Regions from separate parts of the Amycolatopsis roodepoortensis genome, predicted to be linked through region 2. Evidence: riboswitches for the same ligand, from Rfam matches in the RefSeq annotation. Region 2 holds a riboswitch; the other holds the start of a gene.

Region 1 (7,291 bases), 2.9 Mb from region 2:
CGTTCGAGGACCTTGCGGCCGTGCAGGCCCGCCGCCCAGCGGCCGCCGGGAACGGGAAAGCGCACGATGGCCGTGCCGGCGCGCACGGAGTTCACGAACGCGCGGTTGATCGAGGCCGCGTCGTCGCCGGACCGCATGCCCATGAACACACGCGTCGCGACGTCGAGCGTGAGTTGCTTGAGGGACCAGTAGATCCGCGGGTTCGGCCGGTCCGCCCACGCGGCGACGCCCTCGCGCAGGGCCGGTCCCATCTGGTCGACGTAGCCGGTGAGCCGCTGCCGGGTGAACGCCGCCTGCATGATCCGGCGGTGCAGGTGGTGCTCGCCGAAGTCGAGCAGCATCAGGCCGCGGTCGAAGAACTGCTCGATGAAGAACTTCCAGCCCTCCTGGGAGAAGGCCTTGTCCTTGTTCACCAACGCGATCTGCGTCGCCTCCGGGCCCGTGAGCGCGACGATGCGGCGGCCGAACGCGCCCATCCACGAGACGGGGCCGTAGGTCTCGTAGCGTTTCAGGCCGAACTCGATGCCGAAACGCATGAAGTCCAGCGCGTGGCCGATGACCGGCGGGCCCTCGTCGCCGAGGACGGGTTTGAGGCCGGGAGGAGCGGGCGCGAGTTCGCGGACCGGCCACGTCGCGCCGAGCCAGCGCTGGTCGACCGAACGTGGCAGGGGGATCGAGGTGAGCGGCGGGACCCGCTCGCGCAGCGCCCCGGTGACCTTTTCGACAGCGTTCGCCATGGGTGACCATCTCCCCGCTGAGATCGGTTACCGCTCCACCATCGCACCCTTGTTGACGTCCTGACAATACCTCGATGGAAGTTCCGTGAAGGCCTCCTTCACTACCTCGAGGGTCGGGAAGGAGGCCTTCACGGACCGGTCAGGCCAGTTCGGCGCGGACCGTGCGGGCGGCCGCGACGAGGTTCCGCAGGGCCGGCTCGACCTCGGCGTAGCCGCGGGTCTTCAGGCCGCAGTCCGGGTTGACCCAGATCCGCTCGGCGGGCACGGCGCCGACCGCGGTCCGCAGCAGCCCGCTGACCTCGTCGACGCCGGGGACTCGCGGCGAGTGGATGTCGTAGACGCCCGGCCCGACGCCGCGGCCGAAGCCCGCCGCGCCGAGGTCGGTGACGACCTCCATCTTCGACCGCGCGGCCTCGATGCTGGTGACGTCGGCGTCGAGCGCGTCGATCGCCTTGACCACGTCGCCGAATTCCGAGTAGCACATATGCGTGTGGATCTGCGTCGCGTCGTCGATCCCGGACGTCGCGAGGCGGAACGACGAAACGGCCCACGCGAAGTACGCCTCATGCGCCGCGGCGCGCAGGGGGAGCAGTTCCCGCAGGGCAGGCTCATCCACCTGGATGACGCGGATGCCCGCTGCCTGGAGGTCGTGCACCTCGTCGCGGATGGCCAGCGCCACCTGGCGGGCGGTCTCGCCCAGCGGCTGGTCGTCGCGGACGAACGACCACGCCAGGATCGTCACCGGACCGGTCAGCATGCCCTTGACGGGTTTGTCGGTCAGGCTCTGCGCGTAGCGCGCCCACTCGACGGTCATCGGCTCGGGACGCGAGACGTCGCCGTACAGGATCGGCGGCCGCACGCAGCGCGAACCGTAGGACTGCACCCAGCCGAAGTCGGTGGCCGCGAAGCCCGCCAGCCGCTCGGCGAAGTACTGCACCATGTCGTTGCGCTCGGGCTCGCCATGCACCAGCACGTCCAGGCCGAGGTCTTCCTGCAGCCGGATGACGCGCCGGATCTCGGCCTTCATCGCGGCCTCGTAGCCCGCGTCGTCCAGCGAACCCGCCTTGTGCGCCGCCCGCGCTTTGCGGACCTCGGTGGTCTGCGGGAACGAGCCGATCGTGGTGCTCGGCAACGGCGGCAGATCCAGCGCGGCCTGCTGCGCCGCCGCGCGCCGGGCGTAGGGGGAGCGGACGGTGTCCTCCGGCCGCAGCGCCTCCAGCCGGGCGCGCACCCCGGAGTCGGCCAGATCGGCCGCCGCCGCGCGATCCGCGGCCGCGGCACGGGCGGTGGAGAGGTCGACCCCCTCTTCCTTCAGTGCGCGCCCGAGCAGGACGACCTCGTCGACCTTCTGCTTGGCGAAGGCGAGCCAGCCCTTGAGACGCGGGTGGAGCCCGTCCTCCCGCTCGACGTCGTAGGGCACGTGCAGCAGTGAGCACGACGTCGACACGCTGACCGACCGCGCGGTGCCCAGCAGGGTCGCCGCCCGGCTGAGAGCGCGGGCCGGATCCGTGCGCCACACGTTGCGTCCGTCCACGACACCGGCGAGAACCTCCTTGTCCCGCAAGGCGGGCTCGGCGGCGACAGCGTCCACAAAGGACTCATCGGTGACGAGGTCGACGGCGATCGCGTCGATCGGGGAACGGGCGAGCACGCCCAAGCCGCGACCGAGACCGCCGAAGTACCCGGCGACCAGGATCTTGGGCCGCGCGGTCTCCTTCGCGAGCCGGTGATAGGCGCGGATGAGCGCGTTGAGCTCCCGCTCGGTGCGGTCGGCCGCGAAGGCGGGCTCGTCGAACTGGACCCACTCGACGCCTTCGTCGTGCAGACGGCGCAGCAGCTCGACGTAGCCGTCGAGGAGGTCGTCGAGCAGGTCCAGCGGGCGGAAGCCCTCCGGAGCGGCCTCCGACGGCTTCGCGAGCAGCAGGAACGTCACCGGACCCACCAGCACCGGCCGGGTCTCGACGCCGACCGCGCGGGCCTCGCGGTATTCGTCGAGCGGTTTGGTGCCGGCGAGCGAGAACGTCGTGTCCGGGCCGAGTTCGGGGACGATGTAGTGGTAGTTCGTGTCGAACCACTTCGTCATCTCCATCGCCGGCGCGTCCTGCACCCCGCGTGCGGCGGCGAAGTAGGTGTCGAGCGGCGAGAGGCCGAGCGTGGTGAAGCGCTTCGGTAGCGCTCCGAACAGCTCGGCGGTGTCGAGCACTTGGTCGTAGTGGGAGAAGGTGTTGCAGGGGAAGGAATCCAGTCCCGCGGCCTTGAGTTCCCGCCAGGTCCGGGTGCGCAGCGCGCGGCCGGTGGCCAGCAGTTCGGCCTCGTCGATCTTGCCCGCCCAGTAGCGTTCGAGTGAACGCTTGAGTTCCCGGTCCGGTCCGATCCGGGGGTAGCCCAGCACTGTCGTGCCGATTTCGGTCACAGCTCTCTCCTCGCGAGCTTGTCGTGAGAGCCCGGAGCGCGCGCAGGAGTGACCGCCGTTCGGTCGCGCCCATCCCACGAGGCCCGGACTCACGCACGCCGTCGGCGCGCGTACCACGGGCAGGTCTTCGGACTCGTGGGCGACTCGCTCGCGCCTACCGGCCGTCGCTTCCCGGGACGCCATGCCCAGTGCTTTACCGTGTCTCGCACGGTGACGGCTTTCGTTCCCACATACCGCTGCGGGGCAGTCCCGGATTCGCACCGGGTTCCCTGTTACCTCGACCGGCCGGGGAGGCCGGGCGAACCAGTAGCACCCTGGAGCGTACCGAGGCGCGCCAGTGGCCCGCTGGACATGTGACGAACCGGACGCCACGCGTGACCAGACGGACGACACGCGTGATTGAACGACGAACTCGCGTGATCGGGGGCGTAACTCGGGTGATTGAGGGCGTAACTCGGGTGATTGAGGGCGTAACTCGCGTGTTTGGAAACGGAACACGCCGGGCGGAGGCCGCCCGGCGTGTCGTCCGTCTGATCACGTGAGTTCGCCGCTCAATCACGTGAGTTACGTGTCTGATCACGCGAGTTACGTGTCTGATCACGTGAGTTACGTGTTCGAGCGCGCGAGTTGCGTGTGGGGGGTCAGTCCCAGTCGAGGGCGCCGCCCGACTGGTACTCGATGACGCGGGTCTCGAAGAAGTTCTTCTCCTTCTTGAGGTCCATCGCCTCCGACATCCACGGGAACGGGTTCTCGGTCTCGCCGAAGATCGGCGCGAGACCGATCTGCTGCGCCCGCCGGTCGGTGATGAAGTGCATGTACTGCTCGATCAGCTCGGCCGAGAGCCCGAGCATGCCGCGCGGCATGGTGTCGCGGGCGTAGGCGACCTCGAGCTCGCACGCCTCGGTCAGCATGGTGCGGACCTCGGCCTGGAACTCCTCGGTCCACAGGTGCGGGTTCTCGATCTTGATCTGGTTGATGCAGTCGATGCCGAAGTTCAGGTGGATCGACTCGTCGCGCAGGATGTACTGGTACTGCTCGGCGATGCCGACCATCTTGTTCCGGCGGCCGAGCGAGAGGATCTGCGCGAAGCCGGTGTAGAACCACATGCCCTCGAAGATCACGTAGAACGCGACGAGGTCGCGCAGGAAGGCCTGGTCGGCTTCCGGCGTGCCGGTCTCGAAGTCCGGGTTCTCCAGGTTCTGCGTGTACTTCAGCGCCCACGCGTCCTTGTCCGAGATGGACGGGACCTCGCGGTACATGTTGAACAGCTCGCCCTCGACCAGGCCGAGGCTTTCGCAGATGTACTGGAAGGTGTGCGTGTGCACGGCCTCCTCGAACGCCTGGCGCAGCAGGTACTGGCGGCATTCGGGGTTGGTGATCTGCCGGTACACCGCGAGCACGATGTTGTTGGCCACCAGCGATTCCGCGGTGGCGAAGAAGCCGAGGTTGCGCTTGAGCATGGTGCGCTCGTCCTCGGTGAGGCCGTCGGGCGACTTCCACAGCGCGATGTCGGCCTGCATGGCGACCTCGGTCGGCATCCAGTGGTTGTTGCAGCCGGCGAGGTACTTCTCCCACGCCCAGGTGTACTTCATCGGCAGCAGCTGGTTGACGTCGGCGCGGGCGTTGATCATCCGCTTGTCGTCGACGTTGATGCGGGCGGCGCCGACTTCGATCTCACCGAGGCCGGTGGCGTCGGCGGAGGCGTCAAAGGTGGTCATAAAGGCTCACTTCACGTGTGGGTCGGGTGGGTCGTGAGTGGCGATTCGGGTTAGAACACGAATCGCCACTCACGACGGGCGGTCACTGGCAGGCTTCGCAGTCGGGGTCGTCGATCCGGCAGGCGGCGCCGTCGGTGGCGACGAAGTCGACGTCCGAGACCTGCGGCATCTCCTTCGGCTCCGGCTTGGCGGCCGGGGCGGTCACCGGGACGGCCGGGACCGCGGCGGCGGGCGACGGCGAGACCGCGGCGGAAGCCGACGGGGCGGGCGAAGCGGCGGGAGCCGGGGCCGGGGCGGCAGGCTTGGGTGCCGAAGGTGCGGCCGGGGCCGGGGTGGCCGAGACCGCGTTCAGCTTGCCGTCGGTGCCGCGCAGGGTGCTCTTCTCCACGTGCGTCGCGGACCGCGCCCGCAGGTAGTACGTGGTCTTGAGGCCCTTGTGCCAGGCGTAGCGGTACAGCTCGTCGAGCTTGCGGCCGCTGGGCGCCGCGATGTACAGGTTCAGCGACTGCGCCTGGTCGATCCACTTCTGGCGCCGCGAACCGGCGTCCACCAGCCACTTGGACTCGATCTCGAACGCGGTCGCGTACAGCGCCTTCAGGTCGTCCGGCACGCGGTCGATCTGGCCGAGGCTGCCGTCGAAGTACTTCAGGTCCGACACCATGACCTCGTCCCACAGCCCGCGCTCCTTGAGCGAGCGGACCAGGTGCGGGTTCACCACGGTGAAGTCACCGGACATGTTCGACTTGACGAACAGGTTCTGGAACAGCGGCTCGATCGACTGCCCGACCCCGCAGATGTTGGAGATCGTCGCGGTCGGCGCGATCGCCATCACGTTGGAGTTGCGCATACCGACGGTCTTGACCCGCTCGCGCAGCGGCGCCCAGTCCAAAGTGGACGAGGTGTCGACGTCGAGCGCGTCGCCCTGTCGCGCGTCGATCAGGAGCTGCATCGAGTCGATCGGCAGGATTCCCTTGCTCCACAAGGAACCCTCGAACGTCTGGTACTGGCCGCGCTCCTCGGCGAGGTCGGTCGAGGCCGAGATCGCGTAGTAGCTGATGTGCTCCATGCTGGTGTCCGCGAACTGGACGGCCTCGTCCGAGGACAGCGGGACACCGATCTCGAACAGCGCGTCCTGGAAGCCCATCAGGCCCAGCCCGATCGGGCGGTGGCGCAGGTTGGAGCGGCGCGCCTCCGGGATCGTGTAGAAGTTGATGTCGATCACGTTGTCGAGCATGCGGACGGCCGTGCGCACGGTCTTCTCGAGGCGCTTCGTGTCGAGGCCCTCGGGGGTGACGTGCTTGAGCAGGTTCACCGAGCCGAGGTTGCAGACCGCGACCTCGTCGGTGGTGGTGTTCAGCGTGATCTCGGTGCACAGGTTGGACGAGTGCACGACACCCACGTGCTGCTGCGGCGAACGCAGGTTGCACGGGTCCTTGAAGGTGATCCACGGGTGGCCGGTCTCGAACAGCATGGTCAGCATGCGGCGCCACAGGTCGACGGCGCGGACCTTGCGGAACACCTTCAGCTCGCCACGTTCGGCGGCGGCCTCGTACTCGCGGTAGCGCTCGGCGAACGCGTTGCCGTAGAGGTCGTGCAGGTCCGGGGTCTCGTTCGGCGAGAACAGCGTCCACTGCGCGTCGGCCTCGACGCGGCGCAGGAACTCGTCCGGCACCCAGTTCGCGGTGTTCATGTCGTGCGTGCGACGACGGTCGTCACCGGTGTTCTTGCGCAGGTCGAGGAATTCCTCGATGTCCACGTGCCAGGTCTCGAGGTACGCGCAGGCCGCGCCCTTGCGCTTGCCGCCCTGGTTCACCGCGACCGCGGTGTCGTTGGCGATCTTGAGGAACGGCACGACACCCTGCGACTGGCCGTTGGTGCCCTTGATGTGCGCGCCGAGGCCGCGGACCGGGGTCCAGTCGTTGCCGAGGCCGCCCGAGTACTTCGCCAGCAGCGCGTTGTTCTTGTACGCCTGGAAGATCGAGTCCAGGTCGTCGTCGACGGTGGTCAGGAAGCAGGACGACAGCTGCGGGCGCGTGGTGCCCGAGTTGAACAGCGTCGGGGTGGACGCCATGAAGTGGAACGTCGAGAGCAGCTCATAAAATTCGATCGCACGAGCTTCCCGGTCATCCTCGCGGATCGCCAGGCCCATCGCGACGCGCATGAAGAACGCCTGCGGCAGCTCGAAACGGACGCCGTCGTGGTGCTGGAAGTACCGGTCGTACAGGGTCTGCAGGCCGAGGAAGCCGAAGTCGAGGTCACGCTCGGCGCGGATGGCCGCGGTGATCTTGTCCAGGTCGAAGGTCTGCAGTTCGGGGTTGACCAGCTCCAGCTCGATGGCGCGCTTGAGGTAGTCGCGGAAGTACTGCGGGTACCGCGCGGTCATCTCGTCCTGGCTGGCCTGCTGCGGCACGCCCGCGAGGTAG
Region 2 (7,291 bases):
GCACGAGATCGAGGGATCGCATCACGGTTTCGTCGGCCAGGCGTCCGCGCCCGGCCGCGACCAGACCGAGCGGCACCCCGATCAGATAGGCGAGCCCGAGCGCGGCGGCCGTCATGCCGATCACGGGAAAGCCGCCCGCGAGGATCACCGTGAGCGCGTCACGGCCGAGGACGTCGGTGCCCAGCGGATGGGTGCCGTCGGGTGTCTGCCACGGCGCCCCGACCGATTCCACAGGGCCCGCGATCACCGGCCCGGCCATCGCGAGCGCCAGCGGTACCGCGAGGAGGGACCAGCCCAGCATCCGTTTCACCACGTGGCACGCTCCCGCTGCGGCGTGAGCCGATGCGCCACGAGGTCCGCGACGAGGTTCCCGAGCACGACCACCCCGGCGAACAGCAGCACGTAGCCCTGCACCTGCGGGATGTCCCGGTTCTGCACGGCCTCGACGAAACCCGTGCCGAGCCCGGTGATCGCGAACAGGGACTCGACGATCACCGTGCCGGTCAGCAGGCCTTCGACGGCGCGGGCGAGTTGCTGCACGGCGGGCGCCGCGGCGGCGGGCAAAAGATGCCGCAGCACCACGGTGCGTTCGGGCAGGCCCAGCAGGCGCAGGTGCCCGGCCACCTGGCCCCGGGTCTGTTCGGCGATCCCGATCCGGAGTTGCCGGGCGACGTCGCACAGCTGCCGGGCGACCAGCACGATCACCGGCAGGACGAGGACTTCGGGGCGTGCGGTCAGGTCCGTTCCGGCCGCGGTCGCCGGGAGCAACCCGGTGTAGACGGCGAATCCGGCGACCAGCAGCAGACCGAGGACGAACTCGGGGATGGCGTGCAGGAACAGCGTGACCGAGGTGAGCACCCGGTCGGTCCGTGATCCTTCGCGCAGCCCGCAGGCCACCCCGATGGCCAGCGCGAGCGGTACGAGCACGAGCAGGGTCACCCCGGCGAGCACGGCCGTGGCGGCGAAACGCCGGGTGATCTCGTCGGTCACCGGGGCACCGGTCACGAGCGACCGGCCGAGATCCCCGCTCACCAAACCCGAAATCCAGTGCCCGAACCGGTCGAGGACCGGCTGGTCGAGGCCGAGCCGGTGGCGCACGGTCGCCACCTGCTCGTCGGTGGCCTGCTCGCCGAGCACGACCGACGCCGCGTCGCCGGGAAGCAACGCGGTCACGGCGAACGTCGCGACCAGCACGAACATCGCCTGCAGTACCGCGAAACCCAGCCGCCGGGCGGTGTAACCCGGCACGTCAGGACAGCCGGGCGCGGTCGAACCTCGCCCAGTCGAAGGTGTTCGGCGGCGCGGTCACCAGTCCGGAAACCCGCTTCGACACACCGATCGTCCAGGTGCTGAACCCCCAGGCGAGCAGGCCTCCGGACGCGTGCACGATCCGCTGCGCGTCACCGAACAGCGCCAGCCGGGCACCTTCGTCCGCGGTGGCCGCCGCCCGGTCCATGAGGGCGTCGAACTCCGGCGAGGCGAAGCCGTTGACGTTGTTCGAACCGCCGGTCCGGAAGCGCTGGTTGAGGAACGTCGGCACCGGCAGGGTGGCCGTGCGGGTCAGCGCGGCGACGCCCTTGGTCTTGATCTCGCTGAAATAGGTGCTCGACGCGCGCGTGTTCGGCGTGACCTTCAGCCCGATTTCCCCGAGTTGCCGGGAAATCAGCGTGGCCGCGGTGGCGAAACCCGGGTCGACGTCGCTGGTTTCGACGGCGAAGGCCAGCCCCTCCGCGCCCGCCTCCCGGACGAGCGAGCGGGCCAGTTCCACATCGCGCCCGCGCTGGGGGATACCGGCGGCGTACCCGCGGAGTCCCTTGCCGAACAGGTCGTTGCCGATCTCGCCGCGCCCGGCCAGTGCGACGCGGTTCAGCGCCTCTCTGTCCACTCCGGACAGTACGGCGCGGACCAGCCTCGGGTCGGCGAACGGCGGCTGCGTCACGCGCAGGATCATGCCCTGCATCGTCGTTCCCTTGGCTTCGAGCAGCGAGACGCGCGCGTCACCGGCCAACCGGGCCGCGGTTCCGGCCGCGAGATCGTGGGCGTAGTCGACCTGCCCGGACAGCAAGGCGTTGACGCGCGCGGCTTCCTCGTTGACCGGGACGAATTCCAGTTCGCCGACGTTCGGCGCACCGTCCCAATGGGACTCGTTCCTGCGGAACACCGCCGGGCCGCCAGGGGTGAACGAGACGAACCGGAACGGGCCGGAGCCGACCGGCGCCGTGAAGTCCGTCGTACCGGCGGGCACGATCTCTGCGCCCGGAGCGCCCCAGCCCGACGGGAACTCGAAGTCGGGAGCGGTCAGGACCAGCTCGATTTCGTTGGGGGACACCGCTTTGCTGCGGCCGAAATCAACCTTCGCGAAGTACTGCCGTGACGAGGAGGCCAGTGCGGGATCGGCGATCCGCCGGAAGGTGTAGAGCACGTCGTCCGCCGTGACCGGACGGCCGTCGTGGAAGGCCGCCCGCCGCAGCCGGATCCGCCAGCGCGTGCCGGAATCGTCGCTCTCCCAGGACTCCGCGAGCCGCGGCCGCAACGAGGTGTCGGCGTTGTAGGCGACCAGCGTGTCGAAGAGCGCCTTGGCCCGCGCCTGGTCGACGAAAAGGGAGACCTGCGCCGGGTCCAGCGTCTCCTTCGAGCCGCCCGCCGCGAACGCGACCCTCAACCGGCCTGTGTCCGCCGGCGCGGTCCCGCACGCGGCCAACGGCGTGAGAGCGGCCAGGGCGAGGAGCCGCCGGCGGGTGAGCGGATGACGCGTCATAGGAACCTCCGGGACATCGAGCACTGTCCCGGGCGCGCGGCCGCACGTGAACGGGACCCCGCTCCGTACTCCACGACAGTTGGGGCTGGCGGTACCCGGCGGGCAGTCCGGCTCTCGGCACCGGGAGTCCTCCCAGGCCGATCACGGTTGCGGGTCAGCGCCGGATTCACACCGGCTTCCCCCGACGGGCACCTTCTTGCGTTGTGGCGCCCACGGTAACCCATGACCGGGATGTGCTACACAGGATCAAGATCACGAAGGGGAGGCCGGTGGACGAGAAGTTCGCGGCGGACTGGGTACGCCGGTGGGACATCCAGCAGGAACGCTACATCGCCGACCGCGAAGAACGCTTCGCCGTGCTGATCGACGTCGTCGAGCACGTATGCCGTGGCGTCGCCGAGCCGCTGGTGCTGGACCTCGGCTGCGGACCGGGATCGCTGGCCACGAGGCTCGCCGGGCGGCTCCCGCGGGCACGGATCGTCGGCGTCGACAACGACCCCTTCCTGCTCGCGCTCGCCAGGGCCACCCGGCCGCCGGGGGCGGAAATCGAGTACCTCCAGGCGGACCTCGCCCAGAGCGGCTGGCTGAAGTGGGGGCCGGTCGACGCCGCGGTCTCGACGACCGCGTTGCACTGGCTGCGTCCCGAGCGGCTCGCCGAGGTCTACCGTGACCTCGCCGGAGCGCTGAGGGCGGGCGGAGCGCTCGTCAACGGTGATCACTTCTACGACGAACAGCCTGCCATCCGCGAACTCGCCGAGGTGGTCAAGAACCGGCGGGCGGAGCGTGCCGGGGTCGGCGCCAACGAGGAATGGAAGGTATGGTGGGCCGCGGTCGCCGCCGATCCCGCGCTGCGTGAGCGGTTCACGGCCGACGAGCTGCGCGGCATTTCGACCGGCTACGGCAACCGGTTGAGCCCGCAGGAACACACCAGGCTGCTCCGGGAAGCGGGCTTCGCCGAAGTGGCCCCGGTGTGGCAGTTCGGCGACGACTACGTCCTGACGGCCTTGCGCTGACGCCGATCCGGCCGTCGGTCCTGCACGCGGCGGGCGACGGCGAGCACGACAGGCGCCGCGAGCCAGCACAGGTAGGCGGCGGTGTCGTTAGTCAGGAACGAGACGGGTACGGAGATCCCGAACACCGCGGCCAGGCAGACGCTGCGAGTCAGGCTTTGGGCGAACACCTTCGGCGGCCCGCCGGTCCCGTACAGGTGTCCGCGCCGGATCTCCCGGATGATCAGCGCGAACGACGCCGAGGCCAGGACCTGCACCATCGCGTACACGCTGAACCGGAGCGGGAAGGCGCCCTCGGCGGTGATGACCCGCGTCGCGAACGGCATCAGGACCTGCATGAACAGCCAAGCCAGGGTGAGGCTGATCAGGCGCCCGTTCAGTGCGCGGACGTAGGGGAAGATCTCGTGGTGCGCTCGCCAGTGCGCGGAGATCACCACGAAGCTGAGCGCGAAGGCGATGTATTCCTTGCCGTGGGCCGAGATCGAGCTCAGCATGGCGCCGGTGGTGTCGCCGTGGGGGATCGGGAGATCCAGCGCCAGCAGGGTGAGCGCGATCGCGATCACCGCGTCGGCGAAGATGCCGAGCCGCTCGGTGGCGGCCTTTCCGATCGCGTGGCCGGTCTGTGTCGTCATGGTGAGTGCCTCAGGCGGCGATCTTCGCGGTGAGGCGCCGCGATCGCAGGGCCAGGACGATCATGACCGCCGGGAGCAGGACGTCGGTGACGAGCACTCCGCCGGTGTTGCCGGGGGCGTGGTCACCGTTGGCGAACCATTGGTAGACGTGGCCGATCGCGGCTCCCCAGAGGAACATCCCGCCGGCGATGCCGATGGTGAGGCGTTCGCGCGCGGAGGCCGAGGCGGCCCGGAAGCCCAGGACGGCCAGCGCGAGGTTGGCGAAGGCGATCTCGAACATGAACGGCGTCCGCTCGAAGCCGATCGCCGTGGCCATGACGTCCGGGAAGGCGAGGAAGGCGACCGTCATCCACAGGCTGCCGCAGCCGAAGGCGCCGATGGCCCACCAGCGCTGCCAGATTTCGAGCCGCTCCTGAGACGACGTCGCGTGGCGGGCGCGGAGGAAGGCTCCGGCGGCGGGCACGACGACCCAGACCAGGGGGAAGGCGGATTGGGTGAAGTAGTTCATGCCTTCAGTCTTACCTAGTTAATATTAACCCGTCAACACTGATGATAGGGTGGCTCCGTGGACGACGGACTCGCGGACCTGCTGCACCGGGTGGTCATGCTGATGGGCGAAGCCGCCCGTCGGCGCGCCGACGACCCAGACGGTTTGACGTACAGCCAGATACGGCTTCTGGGCACGCTCGAGGAGATCGAGCCGGCGACGCAGCACCGGCTCGCCCAGGCGCTGTCGGTCTCCGACCCGGCGATCAGCCGGGCCCTGCGGCGACTCGAAGCGGACGGTCTGGTGCGGATCACCGTCGATCCCGAGCACGCGCGCCGACGGCTGGTCCGGCTCACCGATCCCGGCCGGAAAGCCTTCCACGCCGCGGGAAAGCCGCTTTACGACGAGTTGCGCGAAGGGCTCATCGCGGCGGGCTTTCCGTACGAGCGCTATCTCCAGGACACCGTCCGGCTGGCCGAAATCCTCGCGGCCGACTGAGCCTTACCGGGCTTTTTCCAGCACCAGCGGGGTTTCCGCGGCCGGCAGGACGCGTGCTTTCGCCTTCACCCGAGACAGCATGACCGCGCACACGATCGCGAAGAGGAGCGGCACCGTGGCCGCCACGACGATGTCCCGCGTCGCCAGCGCCTGCCCGATGAGGACGCCCGCGATCCCCGGCCCGACGATGGAACCGAGCCGTCCCAGCGCGGCCGCCCAGCCCACGCCGGTGGTCCGGGGGCCGGGCGGATAGGTCGCGACCGCGAGGGCCAGCTGGCCGAGCTGCGCCGACACCACGCCGACCCCCGCACCGGCGAGGCACAGGAGCAACGCGGTGTCGCCGAGGGACGCCTTCGCGGCGATGATCATGAACACCCCGCCGATGGCGGGCATCAGGATCATCGCGCGGGCGATCCCCAGGCGTCCGGCGAGCGGCAGCAACGCCAGGCCGCCGATGATGCCGCCGAGGGTGAGGAACGCGAGACCGAGCGGAGCCTTGGACGGGCTGAAGCCGTATCCGGTGAGCAAGGTGGGGATCCACGAGATCAGGACGTAGGAGGTGATGAAGACGAGGAAGGAGAAGGCCCAGATCAGCGTGGTGGGCAGGCGCAGGCCCGGGTCGAAGAGCCTGCCGATCTTCGCGTCGCTCTTGTCGCCGACGGTCGCCGTGACCGCGGTCCCCTCGGCGGGCAGCAGCCACGCCAGCACGGCGGCGAAGAGCAGCGGGACGATCCCCGCGACGTAGAAGACGCCGTCGCTGCCCACGAGGTTCAGCAGGCGCCCGCCGAGAAGCCCGCCGAGTCCGGCGCCCGCCCCGAGACCGAGGGCCACCGCAATGGATACCTGCTCCCGGCGGTTCTCGGCGCTGTGTTTCGTGGCCAGGCCGACGGCCGCGGGCACCACCACGCCGAGCCCGATCCCGGTGACCAGGCGGGTCGCCGAAAGCAGCGCGATCGACTCCAGGGGCAGGGTGGCCGCCGTCGCGATGGTGGCCACCCCGAAGAGCACGACGGCCCCGATCACCAGCCGCCGTCCCGGTATCCGCGCGCCGAGGTATCCCGCCGACAGGTAACCGAACACCACGCCGATGTTGGTCAGCACGACGGCGAGGGTGAACGCGGCAGGCGTGACCGCCCATTCGGCGGCCATCGTGGGGATCGCGAGCGAAAGCGCGGCGGTGTCGAAGCCGTCCAGGAGAATCGCCAGGAAACAGAGGACGACGACCGTCCAGTGCACGGAGCCTGCCCGGGTGGCGCTCATGAAGTTCTCCTGTTCTGGCCGTGGCGAGTGGCTTTCGCGACACCCCTCGCTGGAACTCGTGCCCGGCCGGGACGAAAGCATTCGCGGCGGGTGTCCACAGTGGTCATCACGCGGCGACCTGTCGTCCAGCATAGGGAAAGCCCGGCACAGACTGGGGAATCGACGGCGGAGAAGGCAGTTCAGGAGAACGCGCCGCCGGATCGGGCATCCGGCGAGTAGGTTCGCCTTGTGGGGTCTGTACTGGAATCGGTGCGCCGCGTGGTGATCGTCGCCTTCGACGGCGCGCAGATACTCGATGTCGCCTGTCCCAGCGGGGCGTTGGAGATCGCGAACTCGCACGGTGCCGCGCCGCCGTATTCCGTCGAGCTGGCCACCGTTCATGGGCGCACGACGCGGAGTTCGTCGGGGATCCTGCTCGCCGGTGTGCGGCGGCTGGCCGAGGTGTCGGGGCGGATGGACACGATGCTGGTGGTCGGAGGCGCGGGAACGGAGGCGGCCGCCAGGGACGAGCGATTGCTGACGCAGGTGCGGCGGCTGGCCGAACGGAGCCGGCGGGTCGCTTCGGTGTGCACGGGGACGTTCGTGCTGGCGGCCGCCGGGTTGCTCGACCACCGGCGGGTCACCACGCACTGGGGATACAGCGAAC

Evidence for each region. A riboswitch is a leader RNA that binds a small molecule or an ion and turns the genes downstream of it on or off. The one in region 2 is predicted to bind cobalamin.
Region 1: linked by a shared signal. The riboswitch ahead of metE (5-methyltetrahydropteroyltriglutamate--homocysteine S-methyltransferase) and the one ahead of NQK81_RS39810 (ABC transporter substrate-binding protein) in region 2 are both predicted to bind cobalamin.

The regions. Positions count from the first base shown of each region.
Region 1 covers NZ_CP102415.1:1,717,636-1,724,926, reverse strand. The annotation lists gene NQK81_RS07830 (cytochrome P450) at 1-737, opposite strand, end outside; gene metE (5-methyltetrahydropteroyltriglutamate--homocysteine S-methyltransferase) at 877-3,150, opposite strand; cobalamin riboswitch at 3,252-3,473, opposite strand; gene NQK81_RS07820 (ribonucleotide-diphosphate reductase subunit beta) at 3,792-4,868, opposite strand; gene NQK81_RS07815 (ribonucleoside-diphosphate reductase subunit alpha) at 4,951-7,291, opposite strand, start outside.
Region 2 covers NZ_CP102415.1:8,289,199-8,296,489, forward strand. The annotation lists gene NQK81_RS39800 (ABC transporter permease) at 1-313, opposite strand, end outside; gene NQK81_RS39805 (ABC transporter permease) at 307-1,248, opposite strand; gene NQK81_RS39810 (ABC transporter substrate-binding protein) at 1,250-2,758, opposite strand; cobalamin riboswitch at 2,861-2,987, opposite strand; gene NQK81_RS39815 (class I SAM-dependent methyltransferase) at 3,028-3,771, shown strand; gene NQK81_RS39820 (TMEM175 family protein) at 3,747-4,400, opposite strand; gene NQK81_RS39825 (DUF6790 family protein) at 4,411-4,908, opposite strand; gene NQK81_RS39830 (MarR family winged helix-turn-helix transcriptional regulator) at 4,966-5,385, shown strand; gene NQK81_RS39835 (MFS transporter) at 5,389-6,645, opposite strand; gene NQK81_RS39840 (GlxA family transcriptional regulator) at 6,904-7,291, shown strand, end outside.